Linked DNA regions of Fulvivirga ulvae. The protein of the gene in region 2 interacts with the protein of the main gene of each other region in a pairwise test. Links are inferred from orthologs where the notes say so. Each region holds a gene or a part of one and is shown on either strand. Other genes may lie near its edges.

The links.
Region 1: the proteins of gyrA (region 2) and gyrB interact in binary tests that used the Escherichia coli proteins (3 or more experiments, as listed by UniProt). The link is inferred for Fulvivirga ulvae from one-to-one orthologs.

What each region holds. Positions count from the first base shown.
Region 1 is NZ_CP089981.1:6,017,464-6,023,952, forward strand. Bases 3,021-5,952 are described here. They hold gyrB (DNA topoisomerase (ATP-hydrolyzing) subunit B), read right to left. Parts: upstream 5,497-5,952; coding sequence 3,544-5,496; downstream 3,021-3,543. Other genes in these bases: ppk1 (polyphosphate kinase 1), read right to left, coding at 3,021-3,420; LVD17_RS25215 (hypothetical protein), read left to right, coding at 5,897-5,952. In the rest of the region: LVD17_RS25200 (Ppx/GppA phosphatase family protein), read left to right, coding at 331-1,230; more of ppk1, read right to left, coding at 1,231-3,020; more of LVD17_RS25215, read left to right, coding at 5,953-6,244; LVD17_RS25220 (CoA-binding protein), read right to left, coding at 6,256-6,489. UniProt on the Escherichia coli protein: DNA gyrase negatively supercoils closed circular double-stranded DNA in an ATP-dependent manner to maintain chromosomes in an underwound state.
Region 2 is NZ_CP089981.1:5,405,896-5,414,430, forward strand. Bases 3,148-6,278 are described here. They hold gyrA (DNA gyrase subunit A), read right to left. Parts: upstream 5,939-6,278; coding sequence 3,356-5,938; downstream 3,148-3,355. Other genes in these bases: LVD17_RS22785 (tetratricopeptide repeat protein), read right to left, coding at 3,148-3,313; LVD17_RS22795 (hypothetical protein), read right to left, coding at 6,243-6,278. Outside these bases: LVD17_RS22780 (two-component regulator propeller domain-containing protein), read right to left, coding at 1-1,800; more of LVD17_RS22785, read right to left, coding at 2,123-3,147; more of LVD17_RS22795, read right to left, coding at 6,279-7,394; LVD17_RS22800 (hypothetical protein), read right to left, coding at 7,435-8,046; LVD17_RS22805 (hypothetical protein), read right to left, coding at 8,317-8,535. UniProt on the Escherichia coli protein: A type II topoisomerase that negatively supercoils closed circular double-stranded (ds) DNA in an ATP-dependent manner to maintain chromosomes in an underwound state.

The DNA.
Region 1 (6,489 bases), 610 kb from region 2 along the record:
GGTAGCTGTTTTATCATTTTTCCACCTATTATAATTAAAAGAAAGAGATAGATGGTACATCTCTTTGCCATCTGGCAATACTTGGCATAAAGTAATATTTTGAGCCAGACTTTAGTTTTTAACCTCACCTTGGATAAAATCTATACCACTCAAAAGGTTGTTATGTGTATATATGTGTAGACAGCCACAAAAATAAGAAACTCAAGAAAAAGCACTTTACATGCCTCATTATGCTAAGAACAAGATTAATTTAAATAAAGAAATCAATTTGAAAAATTGATAGCTAAATTTTATTATTTAGTTTTGGTTCAAGGTATAAAAAGCATCAATTTGAAACTAGCAGCTATAGATATCGGATCGAACGCCATAAGATTACAGGTGACCAATACGATACGGACCAAAGGGCAACTGAATTTCAAAAAACTAGAATATGTAAGGTTTCCTCTCCGGTTGGGGCAGGATGTTTTTAATACGGGAAGTATAAGTCCTTCCAAAAAGGCTAAATTCAAAAAGTTAATGAAAGCCTTTAAGCTGCTCATTGATCTTTATGAAGTAGACGACTATATGGCATGCGCCACTTCCGCCATGAGAGAATCTAAAAACGGAATGGAAATAGTAAAGGAAATTGAGGAAGATGTAAAACTAAAGATCCGGGTGATTGATGGTAAAAATGAAGCTCTTCTGATCAATAATGCCATTAGTTCGTTTCTTGATAAAAAGAAGAACTACCTTCATATTGATGTGGGTGGTGGAAGCACGGAGCTGACTATTATTAAAGGAGGCAGGAAAGTAGAATCAAGGTCCTTTAAAATAGGATCGGTCAGAAGGCTGGAGCATAATGATTCGCCAATTATTTGGAGAAACATGAAAAAATGGGTGTCCGAAAAAATGGTAGAATATAAGGACAAGATAACTGCGGTTGGTACCGGGGGCAATATTAATAAGATTTTTGAGCTGGCCCAGAAATCTCCTGGCGATAAAATGTCGCTGACTAAAGTCAAAGAGGTCCAGACATTTATCAGGGGATTAAGCATGGATGACCGGATCAATGAACTACAGCTTAATCCTGACCGTGCGGACGTGATCATACCTGCATCAGAAATTTATATAGCCGTAATGGAATGGGCGGGAGCCAAAAACATTATTGTACCTGACGTAGGCCTCAAAGATGGCATAATGCAACACCTCTATGAACGCAACACCAACAAGCAAACGATCAAGTTCAGCTAGTTAACTTTTATCAAGGTCAGGTATATACCTTTTTTCTTCAACGGTTTCCTCAGGCAACTTCTTTTGGCCGGGCTTTTTTAATGCCAGATCAAGATCTAACAGTGTATCCCTTATAACATTATAGAACTCTTTATGGATGTTGAATTCGGGTTCACCATCCGGATGTTTTTTACTGTAAGTTCCATCTTCATGCATTACATAGCTATTTACATTATCCTTAAGATTGTATTGTAAAATATTGATTATTTGCCTTTTAAGAAGATCATCCGTAATCATAAAGAGAGATTCCAGTCGTCGTTCAAAACTACGCACCATCATATCTGCGCTTCCGATATACACTTTAGAATCACCATTGCCATGAAAATAATAAATACGTGAATGCTCAAGGTACTGCCCTACGATAGATATAACCTGAATATTCTCACTAAGCCCGGCCCGGCCCGGCCTCAAACAGCACATTCCTCTTACTATCAGTTTAATCGACACCCCCGCCTGAGAGGCTGCATACAGCTCATCTATGGATTCCTTATCCTGTAAAGAGTTGATCTTGATCACAATACCTGATGGCAGACCTTTTCTGGCATTTTCAGCCTCTGCCTTTATAAGCTCAACCAGCTGCTGACGCATATCTTTTGGGGCCGTGATCAGGTTCAGGTATACATTGGGCATGGAGTGACCGGTTATAACATTAAAGAACTCGGACACATCATGGGCATAGACCTCGTTGGTGGTTAACAAACCAAGGTCTGTATAAAATTTTGATGTTGATTCATTGTAGTTACCACTGGAGAGGTGTACATACCGCGTTACTTTTTCTCCTTCTTTTCTTACAATAAGTAGTAGCTTGGTATGGGTTTTAAAGCTGCTTATACCATAAATCACAAAGCAACCTGCCTTTTGCAGTCTTTGTGCCTCACGGAGGTTATTTTCTTCATCAAAACGTGCCTTTACCTCAAACAATACGGAAACGTGCTTGCCATTTTCCGCTGCTTTAAGCAAAGCTGCTGTAACCCGGCTATCTTTAGCCAGTCTGTATATAGTGATTTTAATTGCCAGAACGCCTGCATCTTCAGCGGCTTTCTCCAAAAGTTCAAGTACAGGCTCAATGCTATTGTAAGGATGGTGCAACAAAACATCCCGTTCATTTAACACATCCAGGATATTGTAATCGTGAATTTCCGGGTAGCTTAGCGGGGGTACTGCTACAGGCATTTCCATCCTGAGATCTCTAAATTGAGGGTGATTAACAATTTGTAAGAGCCCGGTGAAATCCAGCAGGCTTTTCCTCTTTATTTTAAAGATATTGTCATCATCAATATCCCATCTTTCCTTAAGCACTTTAAGCATCCATGAATCCGGTCTGCCTGAAACTTCAAGTCTCACCACACGACCTGTTCTTCTGGTTTTGAGCTTTTTCTTTAGTTCTTCAAGGAAGTTTGCTTCAATATCATCACTCTCTTCCAGGGTAAAATCGCCATTTCTTGTTATTCTAAAGAGGTTAACGGACAAGACCTCCACATTTCTAAAGAGATGTTTAATGTTGTTGCGGATAATATCCTCTACCGGAACAAAGTGTACAACTTCGTCTCTTTCAATTTCCAGAAACTTAGGAAGGTTCGAAGGTATCTGTATAAAAGATAGCTTCTTGTAGTCCACACTGCCATCCTCAGCCTTGGTGACTACACCAAACACCAACCTGTTGGATATAAGAATCGGGAACGTATGATAGTTATCATATGCCATCGGCGTAAGCATAGGGTAAATCGTCGTTTCAAAGTAACTGTTTACTCTGCCTTTTTCCGCGCTTGTTAAATTTTTATAAGTGGTAATGGAAAAGTCATGCTGCTCAAACAGAGGCATGAGTTCATTCATGAAGAGACTATGCTGTTGATGAGAAAATTGTTTGGTACGAGTGAAAATTACCTGCCTGAACTGAATTTCTTTAAGACCTGAATAGTCTATTCTGGGTTTGTTATAGTCCAGGTAGTTATACAAGCTACCTACCCTGATTGTGAAAAACTCATCCAAATTAGATTCTGTAATGGCCAAAAATCTTAACCTTTCAATAATACTTTTGTCAGGATCCCTGGCTTGGTCCAGTACCCGGTCATTAAATTTGAGCCAGCTCAAATCCCTGCTGACATAATCACTCTGGGCTATTTGCTTTTTAATCTTTTCTGGTAACATCATATCTCGAACAAAATAATCATCTGTGTTCAAACAAAAAACCAATCACGAAAAGTTTTTATCCTCTAAAAACAGGAAAAGGGTTCCAGTCAACAGAACCCTTTTCAGATTGGTGTTTTACCTATCTTAAATATCTACCTTAGCGTATTTGGCATTGCGCTCAATAAACTCTCTTCGCGGCGCTACTTCATCACCCATCAACATTGAGAATAAATGATCTGCTTCTGCAGCAGACTCAATGGTGACCCGCTTAAGGCTTCGGTTTTCCGGATCCATAGTGGTTGTCCATAGCTGCTCCGGGTTCATTTCTCCAAGACCTTTGTACCTTTGTACTCCCACCGACTCTTCCTTACCATCACCTGCCATCTCCTGGATAAGTTTAATTCTCTCCTCTTCCGTCCAGCAATAGCGTTCATCCTTTCCTTTCTTTAGCTGGTAAAGGGGTGGCAGAGCTATGTATACGTAGCCTTTTTCAATCAAAGCATGCATATACCTGAAAAAGAAAGTAAGGATCAGGGTACGAATGTGACTACCATCAACATCAGCATCCGTCATGATCACGATCTTGTGGTATCTCAGCTTAGTCATGTTCAGTGCCTTCTCATCATCTTCGGTTCCAAAGCTTACTCCCAAAGCAGTGATCATATTCTTGATCTCCTCATTCTCATATATCTTATGTTCCTGAGCTTTTTCTACGTTAAGTATCTTACCTCTCAGGGGTAGAATAGCCTGGAAATTCCTATCACGCCCCTGCTTAGCTGAACCACCCGCTGAGTCACCCTCCACAAGATATAACTCACTAACGGTTGGGTCATTATTTGAACAGTCGGCAAGTTTTCCGGGAAGTCCCGTGCCACTAAGTACATTTTTTCTCTGCACCATCTCACGTGCTTTACGAGCTGCATGACGTGCCTGGGCTGCTATAATAACTTTTTGAACAATAGCTTTGGCTTCCTTAGGGTTTTCCTCCAGGTAATTATTCAACATTTCACCCACTACCGTATCTACCGCCCCACTTACGTCTGAGTTACCAAGCTTTGTTTTGGTCTGACCCTCAAATTGAGGTTCGGCCACTTTTACTGAGATTACGGAGGTAAGCCCTTCTCTAAAATCATCTCCGCTAATATCAACCTTCACTTTATCCAGCAGACCAGATTTATCAGCATAGGCTTTGAGTGTTCTGGTAAGAGCTCTTCTAAAACCGGCTACGTGAGTACCTCCTTCAATAGTGTTGATGTTATTCACATAGGATACTACATTTTCACTGTATGAGGTATTGTAGCTCATGGCGACCTGTACCGGAATTTCGCCCTTTTCACTATCCATGTAGATGGGCTCCGGGATCAGCTTTTCCCTTGTACTATCCAGGTACTGAACAAATTCCTTCAGGCCACCTTCAGAATGGAAGGAGTCGTTTTTAGGTTTGCCGTCGTCATCCAACTCACGCATATCATGCAAGGTAATACTTATACCTGCATTTAGGTAGGCAAGCTCACGAAGCCTTGAGGCAACTGTATCATAAGTAAATTCTGTAACCGTAAAAATGCTCCCGTCCGGTTTAAAGGTAATAGTGGTTCCTGTCTTATCAGTCAATCCGATCTCTCTTACCGAATATTGAGGCACTCCTATTTTATATTCCTGCTCGTAGATCTTTCCGTCGCGATGTACTACGGCTTTCAGGTCTGTAGATAAGGCATTAACACATGATACACCCACACCATGCAAGCCTCCTGAGACCTTGTAAGTATCTTTATCAAATTTACCACCGGCATGAAGTACTGTCATTACTACTTCAAGCGCCGAGCGCTTCTCTTTGGTGTGAATATCAACGGGGATACCCCTACCATTATCAGAAACAGAAATCGAATTATCCTCATTGATGGTAACAGAAATCACATCACAATGACCCGCCAAAGCCTCATCTATCGAGTTATCCACAACCTCCCATATCAAATGGTGAAGTCCCTTGACACCTACGTCACCAATGTACATTGCAGGTCTTTTTCTAACTGCCTCCAGGCCCTCTAGTACCTGAATATTACCTGCCGAATATTCTTTCTTATTTTCTTTATCGCTCATAAACTTTTATATAATCCTATTAAAACACTGCCGCCAACGACTGGAATCCCCTAATGTGGATGAAAAGAAAACCACCTGTAAAACTCCATGGACCAAGGTATTTTAAGGTCTCCCAAAACTACAATAATTAATGATTTTTTTTAAGGTTTTTGCAGGTTTATTATCAACTTATTTAACAAAACATCATTATTAAAATCCTATTAAAAATTCACTTATTCCAATATAATTTCAATATCTGTTTTCACGATAATTTACTGATTGGCAACCGGTTGAGAGCAAGCCAAAACCAACTCCAAAAAACAATATATTAATCTGATCTGTTAATTTGTTTTGATACGCATTTCACTCAGATATGGAACAGTTTAATCGTTTTCTTATCACAGCTCTTTGCCCCTTACTGATGTACGCCTGTGATAGTGATGATGGAAGAGAATTTTATGAAATCCAAGACTTAAAGGGCAAATGGTATCTGGAGTCATCTACACGCGATGGGTTTAAAATCTGTCCGACTGAAGCTCCGGTGCTGGTAATAGCTGATGACAAGCTTGAGTTACCTATGACAGATAGTAATGGGTGCCAGGCTGGATCTTTGACGAACGAGTATACATTTGACGGAGAAATTTTTACTCTTAATTTCGACCAGCTGGTGGTCGTCATCAAAGTTGAGTCATTTTCGCAGCATAAACTTGTACTGAAATATTCCGGTACAACTGAAAACAATCAAGCTACTGAAACCTACACCCGATAAAGGAACATTGCCTAATAATTACCAACGCGTAGCATTACCAAAGTACAAGCCTCTTCAGTTTCTATTCCCTGCTTGTGAGCTAATTTTTCCAGTTCATAATTTTCAGTACCCGGGTTAAAAATAATCCGCTTTGGTTTCAGGCTCAGAATATAGTCGTACCATTCCGGTTGGTTTTGAGGGCCGATGTACAGGGTTACTGTATCGACATCCTCAACATGGGGTTTTTCTTTGATATTAAGTATCTG
Region 2 (8,535 bases):
CAGACCATGTGTTTCGTTATAATTTTTAAATACCGGCTGACCCTTGTCGAAGGTAACTTGGTCAAACCCCCAGTCCATGGCTACCCATAAGGTATCGGGATGCCGGCTGTAAAGGCCCCAGACAGTATTACTTGCGATTGAATTACTGTTTTCATCTGTCTTGAAGGAAATTACCTTTCCCGTTGCATGATCGTAGCGAAACAACCCACGGTTCATGGTCCCAATCCAAAACACATTATCTGACGTTTTTTCAATGCTTGTAATAAACCCCGGAACCTCTTTTATATGGCTGAAAACACCGGTTTGCCGGTCATATACGTCAAGTCCCGCACCCCACGTACCTACGAGTATAATGCCGCTGTCATCCACCAGTATATCAACAATTAAATTACTGCCAATGCTTGCAGGATCCTCAGTATGATTGAGGTAGTGGGTAAAAGTGCCATCTTCAGGACTATATTTATTTAGCCCTTCTCCAAATATGCCTATCCATACATTTCCTTCACTGTCCTGATCAATATCCCATATCCTGTTGCCACTGAGACTGTTAGTCCCTTCCTGATCAGGCAATAAATAACCTTTAAATTTCATATTAGAATCAAACCGGTTAATTCCTCCCCCACTGGTTCCTACCCAAATATCGCCATTGTCAAATTGATAAAAGCTCCATGCTGAGGATTCATTAAGGCCCGCTATGTGGGCGGGGGCTCTTTTGTAATGCCTGAATTGCTGACCATCAAGATCGACTTTACACACTCCTCCGATCGAGGTGCCAACCCATAGAATATTTGCGTTATCTTCAAACAAACTGTATATAACATTATCACTTATAGAATGCTCATTTTGTGGATTATACTGATAATGATCAAAACTGAAGATACCTTTTTCGAAATCAAGAGAAGAGCTTCTGAATAACCCGTCACGTGTACCTACCCATAAAGAGCCCGTATGATCTTCCAGTATTGACAGTACTATATTGGCATTAAAACTTCCATTTTCGCTGGTAGTGTGGTTGATACGGGTAAAGTTATCTCTGGATTCATCGTATAAGTAAAGTCCCCGATGCGTACCAACCCATATTCTCCCGGAAGGGTCCTCGTATATTCTGGATACACGGTGCGAAGTGACATCTGCCGGCTTTTGGTTGTACAGATAACGGTTAAACTTCCCTACCCCCGGCCTTTTCAGATTAAGCCCGTTATGGGTTCCCACCCATAGGTTCCCTTGGCTGTCTTTCAGCATGCCGTAAATAATGTCATGACTGAGACTGTGTTCATCATTCGGGTTGTGTATATATTTATCCAGTACCCTCCCACTTTTAATGTCCATTTGCACAAGCCCTTTTACAGTACCCACCCACAGGTATCCGGTACTATCCCCGATAAAAACATAAACATTGTTATCGGGTAATGTGCCGGCATCTCCAGGAATATGTTTATACCGGGTGAAGGTTTCGTGCTCTATATCCATTTTATTGATTCCGGCGCTGTTGGTACCTATCCATAAATTCCCTTCGGGGTCCTCCCAAAGGGAATTGGTAAACTGATCTCCCAGGCTTGTGGGATCATTTTTATCATAATTAAAATTGAGAAATTGATAGCCGTCATAGCGGTTGAGACCTTCCTCTGTAGTGACCCAGATGAAGCCCTGCCGATCTTGTATGATCTGCCGTACGGATGATTGTGAAAGGCCTTCCTGTAATGAAAGACGCGTAAAATTAAGGTCCTGAGCCTGGCTCAAACCACTCCCCATATCGGTAAGGAACAGAAGAACAACCAACCACTTATAGAGCTTTCTCATTAGGAAACGAGGCTTTGGGACCACTTATCAATTTAGCAAATAATTCGAAAACACCTTAGGTTTTTCATAAATAGCTGACTGATAAACAGTTTTACTGCTTAATATTAGTGGGCTCAGCGAATACTCATGGTCAGCAAGTTCATGGGGTTCATTACTGCAGGTATGGATGAATGAGAATTTCTGGTGAGACGTGCCGATATCGATGTGACAACGAAAACATTGAATTAAATGGTTAATTAACCTGCAATAACCACCTGTAAATCAATAAAAAAAAAGGCCGCATTTCAGAATGCGGCCTTTTTTAACTGATATAAGTTGTTGATTATTTTCCTTCTTCGTCACCTAAAGCTTCTAACTTCTCAGTTACTTTAAGTGCCTTGTCATTCATTTTCAGCTGACTGTAGGTGTATTGTAACGATTCCAGTGCCACCCTGTTATTTGGCTCTATCTCTACTACCTTTTCCCAATAAGGCATAGCAGCTTTCAATTTGTCATTGATTGAGGTCTGCATTTCTTTGGCCTTTTTTAAGTCGGCAGAAGTTATTCCCAGATTGTTCTTTACTTTAATCAGCTCAACGGCTTCATTGTAGTTAATTACCGCAAGGTTAAATGTCGCGTTGAAATTTTTAGGATCAAGCTCAACAGCTTTTGCGTAAGCTTCCTTGGCTTTTTCATTATTACCTAACTCTTCCTGCATTACACCAAGAGTAAAGTACAGGTTGCTGTTGTCCGGTTCTTTAGCTATGGCTGATTCCAGCTCGGTTCTGGCTTCGTCAATTTTATCCATCTGGATAAGCGCGTTGATCTCGGATTTTGCAAAATCAACATTGTTAGGAAACTGCTTTTTAGCCTTACGGATCAGTTCGAGGGCCTTTTCGTTATCCTCATTTACAGTACCTTCAATATAGATCAGGTAATTGTAAATATCCTCACTGTGGTAATCCAGGTCGTTAACTAACTTGTAGAAGTTTTTAGAGGCAGTTTTATAGTCCTTACCTGACTGAGCAGCCAGACCAGCATAGATATATCCAGTGGTATCGGCAGGCTTCACCAGCTGTGTTTTTGTAAAGTATTTCACTGCTTCTTCGGTATTCTGTGCCTGGTAACCCTCTACACCTTTGTTGAGATAATGTCCCCAAAGTGTTTCAATTTGCTGACTTTTCAATATTGGTAGTCCGTTGGCATCTGAGATATAGTAATCATTGTTTCCCTTGTTCATTTGCTCAGCCTTATCAAATGCTTCCATAGCAATTTTCAATGGGTCATTGGCCAGGTTTTTATACTGAGCGTTGTTTGTAGTATCCAGTGAAGCATAGATCAAACCTCTGTAATACCAGGTTTTGCCATCATCCTTTGTTTTTTCGTGCTCAACGGCCTCATCTATGATTTCTTTGGCCTCACCAAGGTTTCCCTCGCTTCTGGCCTTCTCAGCTTGATTGATTTTAGGCTTCTTCTGGCCAAAAGAAAAACCAGCTATAGCAAAGGCAGCCAGTAATAAAATGAATCGTTTCATAATCTATTTGTTCTGTTTTAAATCAATTGGTTTTATATAAAGTTATTCTTTTTCTGAATTATTTTCCTCGTTATCATCGGCATCTTCTTTACCGGTACTGCCTTCTGTGCTGTTGGCGTCATCGATATTTTCTACCGGTGCTATCGGGTTTCCGTCCTCATCAAGCTCAATTTCCTCTTCTATCTTCTCGATTTTTTCCACTGAAGATATTTCATCATTTTCATTCAGCCTGATCAGTTTCACACCCTGAGTGGCACGTCCCATAACTCTTAAGCCGCTGACTTCCAGTCGGATTGTAATTCCTGACCTGTTGATGATCATTAGGTCATCTGAGTCAATTACTTCCTTGATTGCAACAAGCTTGCCAGTTTTCTCTGTTACATTGATGGTTTTTACACCTTTACCACCTCTTTTAGTGATTCTGTAGTCGTCTACAGGTGAGCGTTTACCATAACCTTTTTCAGATACTACCAGCAGGTTGGCTTCTTCCCTATTGATGCAGACCATGCCTACTACCCTGTCATCATCACTTTCCAGGGTCACACCTCTTACACCAGAAGCCGTTCTACCCATAGAGCGTACACCACCCTCATGGAAGTGTACTGCCTTACCATTTCTTTTGGCAATTACAATATGGTTATTTCCGTTGGTAAGCTTCACCTCAAGAAGGCGATCGCCCTCTTTTACAGTAATAGCGTTGATACCATTTTGCCGTGGCCTGGAGTATGCTTCCAAAGCTGTCTTCTTGATGGTACCATTCTCAGTACACATCATCACGAAGTTATTATTTACATATTCCTCGTCCGTGAGGCTATCTACATTGATTACAGCCCGAACAGTATCTCCCGGCTCAATATTGATCAGGTTCTGGATAGCTCTTCCTTTGGAAGTTTTACCTCCTTCAGGTATGCCATACACTTTCTTCCAGAATACCTTACCAAATTCGGTAAATATCAATAAATAATTATGCGCCCGTGCTATAAATAAATGCTCTGTAAAATCGTCATCCTTAGTGGTAACTCCTCTCGATCCCACACCTCCGCGGCTTTGGGTTCTGTATTCTGACAAAGGAGACCGCTTAATATAACCCTGATGTGAAATTGTAATAACCATTTCATCATTAGGTATCATATCTTCAACAGAGATGTCATCCGCACTATGCACGATATCAGTACGTCGGTCATCACCGTACCTTTCTTTTAATACAGTCAGCTCGTCTTTAATGATCTGCATTCTTCTGTCTTCGTCAGCCAGTATGTCTTTCAAGTCTTTGATCAGGGCTTGTACCTCAGCATATTCTTTCTGGATCTTATCCCTTTCAAGACCTGTAAGTCTCTGCAGCCTCATTTCCAGGATGGCTTTAGCCTGAATCTCTGACAGATCAAACTTTTGAATTAACCCGTCTCGGGCTTCATCCGGGTCTTTAGACTTTCTTATAAGTTCGATGACCTCATCCAGGTTATCCAGGGCTATAAGGTAGCCTTCCAGGATATGTGCTCTTTTCTCTGCTTCATCAAGCTCGTACTCTGTCCTCCTGATCACAATCTCATGACGGTGCTCTACATAGTGCTTGATGATGTCTTTCAGATTCAGCGTCTGGGGTCTTCCTTTTACAAGGGCAATATTATTTACTCCAAAAGAAGATTGTAGCTGAGTGTATTTGTACAGATGGTTAAGTACAATATTCGGAATGGCATCCTTCTTCAGGTCATACACTATTCTCAACCCGTTTCTGTCGGATTCGTCCCTGATATCAGAGATGCCGTCTATTTTCTTTTCGTTAACCAAGGCAGCAGTTTTCTCAATCATGCTGGCCTTGTTTACCATGTAAGGTATTTCGGTCACAATTATTTGTTCCCGGCCGGTACCGGTGGTTTCAAAGTCGGCTTTGGCACGCATAACAATACTACCTCTGCCGTTTTCGTACCCGCTTTTTACACCAGAATACCCATATATAATACCTCCTGTCGGAAAATCGGGAGCGGTAATATGCTCCATAAGTTCTGCAACAGTAATATCGTTGTTGTCAATATAGGCAGTAATCCCGTTGACTACTTCGGTAAGGTTGTGTGGTGCCATGTTAGTGGCCATGCCTACTGCAATACCCGAGGTACCATTCAGGAGAAGGTTGGGCAGCTTCCCCGGCAATACGGTAGGTTCTTTCAGCGAGTCGTCGAAGTTAGGCTGAAACTCAACAGTATTTTTGTTTATATCAGTAAGCATTTCTTCAGCTATTCGCTTCAGTCTTGCTTCGGTATACCTCATAGCCGCGGGAGAGTCACCATCTATGGAGCCGAAGTTTCCCTGCCCGTCTACCAAAGGGTATCGCAATGACCAGGGTTGGGCCATACGCACCATGGTAGAATAAACGGCCGCATCCCCATGAGGATGGTACTTACCCAGCACTTCCCCGACAATTCTGGCGGACTTTTTATAGGGTTTATTATAATTTACCCCCAATTCGAGCATTCCAAAAAGTATCCTTCTATGCACGGGCTTTAAGCCATCCCTTACATCCGGTAATGCCCGCGAAATAATAACCGACATAGAATAATCTATGTAGGCTCCACGCATTTCATCCTCTATATTAATCGGGATGATATTCTCATTTGCTCCTTCAGCCATATGTAATGTTAAAGTCCATTGTTATCAAAAAATCATGGCGAATTTAAGCAATTCAATCAGCAATTAACAACGTTTCCGTACAATTATTGCCTGCCACTGGCTTATTGCCATTTGATGCTCTAAATGAGGCTGCAAATGCGTTAAAACATGCTTCATTTTCACGCTCACACCCCCGCATGTACGCCTTATACCTCCACTCATCCATCTATAAAAAATACAATCCGGTTTTCAATTCATTTTGTGGTGTGTTGTAACTCTCGGAGGACAGCCATTTGTGCCTGTTTACCCGATCCGAAAGTGTCAATTAATAGGCATGTAGCTTTTTCTTGTTTTTCTTCTTGTATTTGATCAGGCGCGGATAGTTTTCTCCATGATGTGGGTTCTGCTTTTTATAGAAAGGATGCACACGGCTTCTGTACTCCCTGTTGCCATGCTGGTGGTTTACCTGAGTGGTACACTGCTTAAGAAAACATTTTCGAAGTTCAGGAATACGATAAGTGAATCCGAAACTGATATAGAAGGCGTTCATAGACTGACTTATAGACAGGTCAGTTTCGGGAATATTCAATGTGAAATTTTTAACATCAAAACTCGGTCTGACAAAAAGCCTGAAGTACTCAGACATATCACGTTCGATGGTCGGTCCGATATTAACATAAATACCCTTTTGGATAATGCTCTTATTGAATTTGTTAGTCAGGTTAAAAGCGCCTATGTTGGCATCAACCGACAGGCTGTACTCATAGTAGCGGTAAACCCTGACTCCAAGTAGGGCATAGTATTTCTTATAAAATACACTTCCAAAATTGGGCTCGTAGGTACCTATTTCATTTTCAAAATCGCTGGGCTTAAACTTACCAGGCCGGTGATATTCGAAAGTAGCCCCCCCTCCTATTCTATATCTGTCAAATTCAAGGTGTATAGACAGGTTTAAGGGAATACTCATCCCCGATCCCTTGAACTTCAAGTCTGCTGTATCTGCCTGTATTAAGAAAGCATTAGCAGGGTTAATGCTGATGTTGCTATCACTTGCTATATCGTTGAACCAGTAGGTATATCCGGTGCTAAGGCTGCCACCGCCAGTGTTGAGTTCATTGCTAAATATGACAGGTGTGGTGCCGGGTTGTTGTAATACTGAAAAATCAGAGAGATCCTGACGGTAGAAGGTGTTTCCATACCCGGTGGAGAAGCTAAAATGTAATTTACTCAATAGCTTTCTCAATCCATTATTATATTCAGGATCGGCATAAAAATGATCCAAAGGTATGGATACATTCTTCTCATCCTGCGCTAATAATTGATTAGTCGCAGCAAGGAGGAGCATGTAGAGGCAAGCCAAAAAAAATGTACGTAAGCCGTTTATGATCATTTTACGTGTCTTAAAATCAAAACCAATGCCACTTTTTTCAGGCCGTGCCCCAAGCAGCTTATGTAAGGTTTTAATTAGAACTGGCAATATTAAAAAATATTATGCTCACTGCATCACAAAAGCGATGCTATTTAACATCAAATGTCCTGCAAAAAGACTCAAAAACCGGCAAATTGTCAATGTTCAGCTTTTTCCCTATTTCAATGATCTTATCATACTCTACCTGCGAAATACTTCTGTGGTCTACGATATCAGCTTCATCATTTAGTACCATAGTGCTTAAAAAGCGAACAAATATATAAGGTACTGTCATCAGGTCCCTGGCAAAGCTTTTAACAGGATCTTCAAGGTTGCTTCCTTTCAGGTTTTTCAAAAGTTGCATATCAAAGGTTGCATCCATGGCAATGCGGATTACTTTCAGAAATTTATCTTCCCATGAATCGAAGTTTTTCAATGCAAATTTCATGGCATGAGCTACGGGGTCTACTTTAAGAAAATAACCTCCCTTTGACATTTTACGAGCCATTTTATTTAAGCCGAGTTCTTCGAATAAACTCACACTCCCATTGGCCAGAGTCAAACCCATTGCGGGAGTCATCATGATCAGCGAAAGGAAATCATGCTCTGAAATATCCAGCATACTGGCTTCTGAACTTATAAAATCTGTCCTGGTAGCAATTGTAGCTTCATGTATCGCCGGAATCTCGATCATGGTCGCTATTTCATTTTCTGAAAACATATACTTTGAGTAGTTAGCAATAAATAATTATCCAATATAGTACTTTTTTGAATAAATCAAGGATGTAATTAAGATTGAAAGGCCGGAGACTTGGCTGGAAAGTTTGTAAGTAAAAAGCAGACCATAGGAAAAAGCAGTTGTGAAAACAAGGCGAAAGGCTTTGAGGGTTGCGTAATCCTTGACAGTGCATGGTGTGGATAAAACGGAAATAAAAAAGCCTGCAAATCGAATTGCAGGCTTTTTCACTTTGTCTCCGGAGTAATTCAGTGATCAGGCATCACCATCTTCTTTAAGCTTCATCTGTGCTTCGATTTTCTCATATCTTGCTTTCAATGACTCGTCTGAAGCTAATCCTGATTTAATTGCTTTATATGTTTTTCCACCGCCAGGCAACATTTTTGTAGCCAGTACCTGCACTACTTCACCAATGGCTTCTTTTCTCTCGTCCTGCTCTTTGGTAACAAGTTCCATGAATTTTTTCTCAAATTC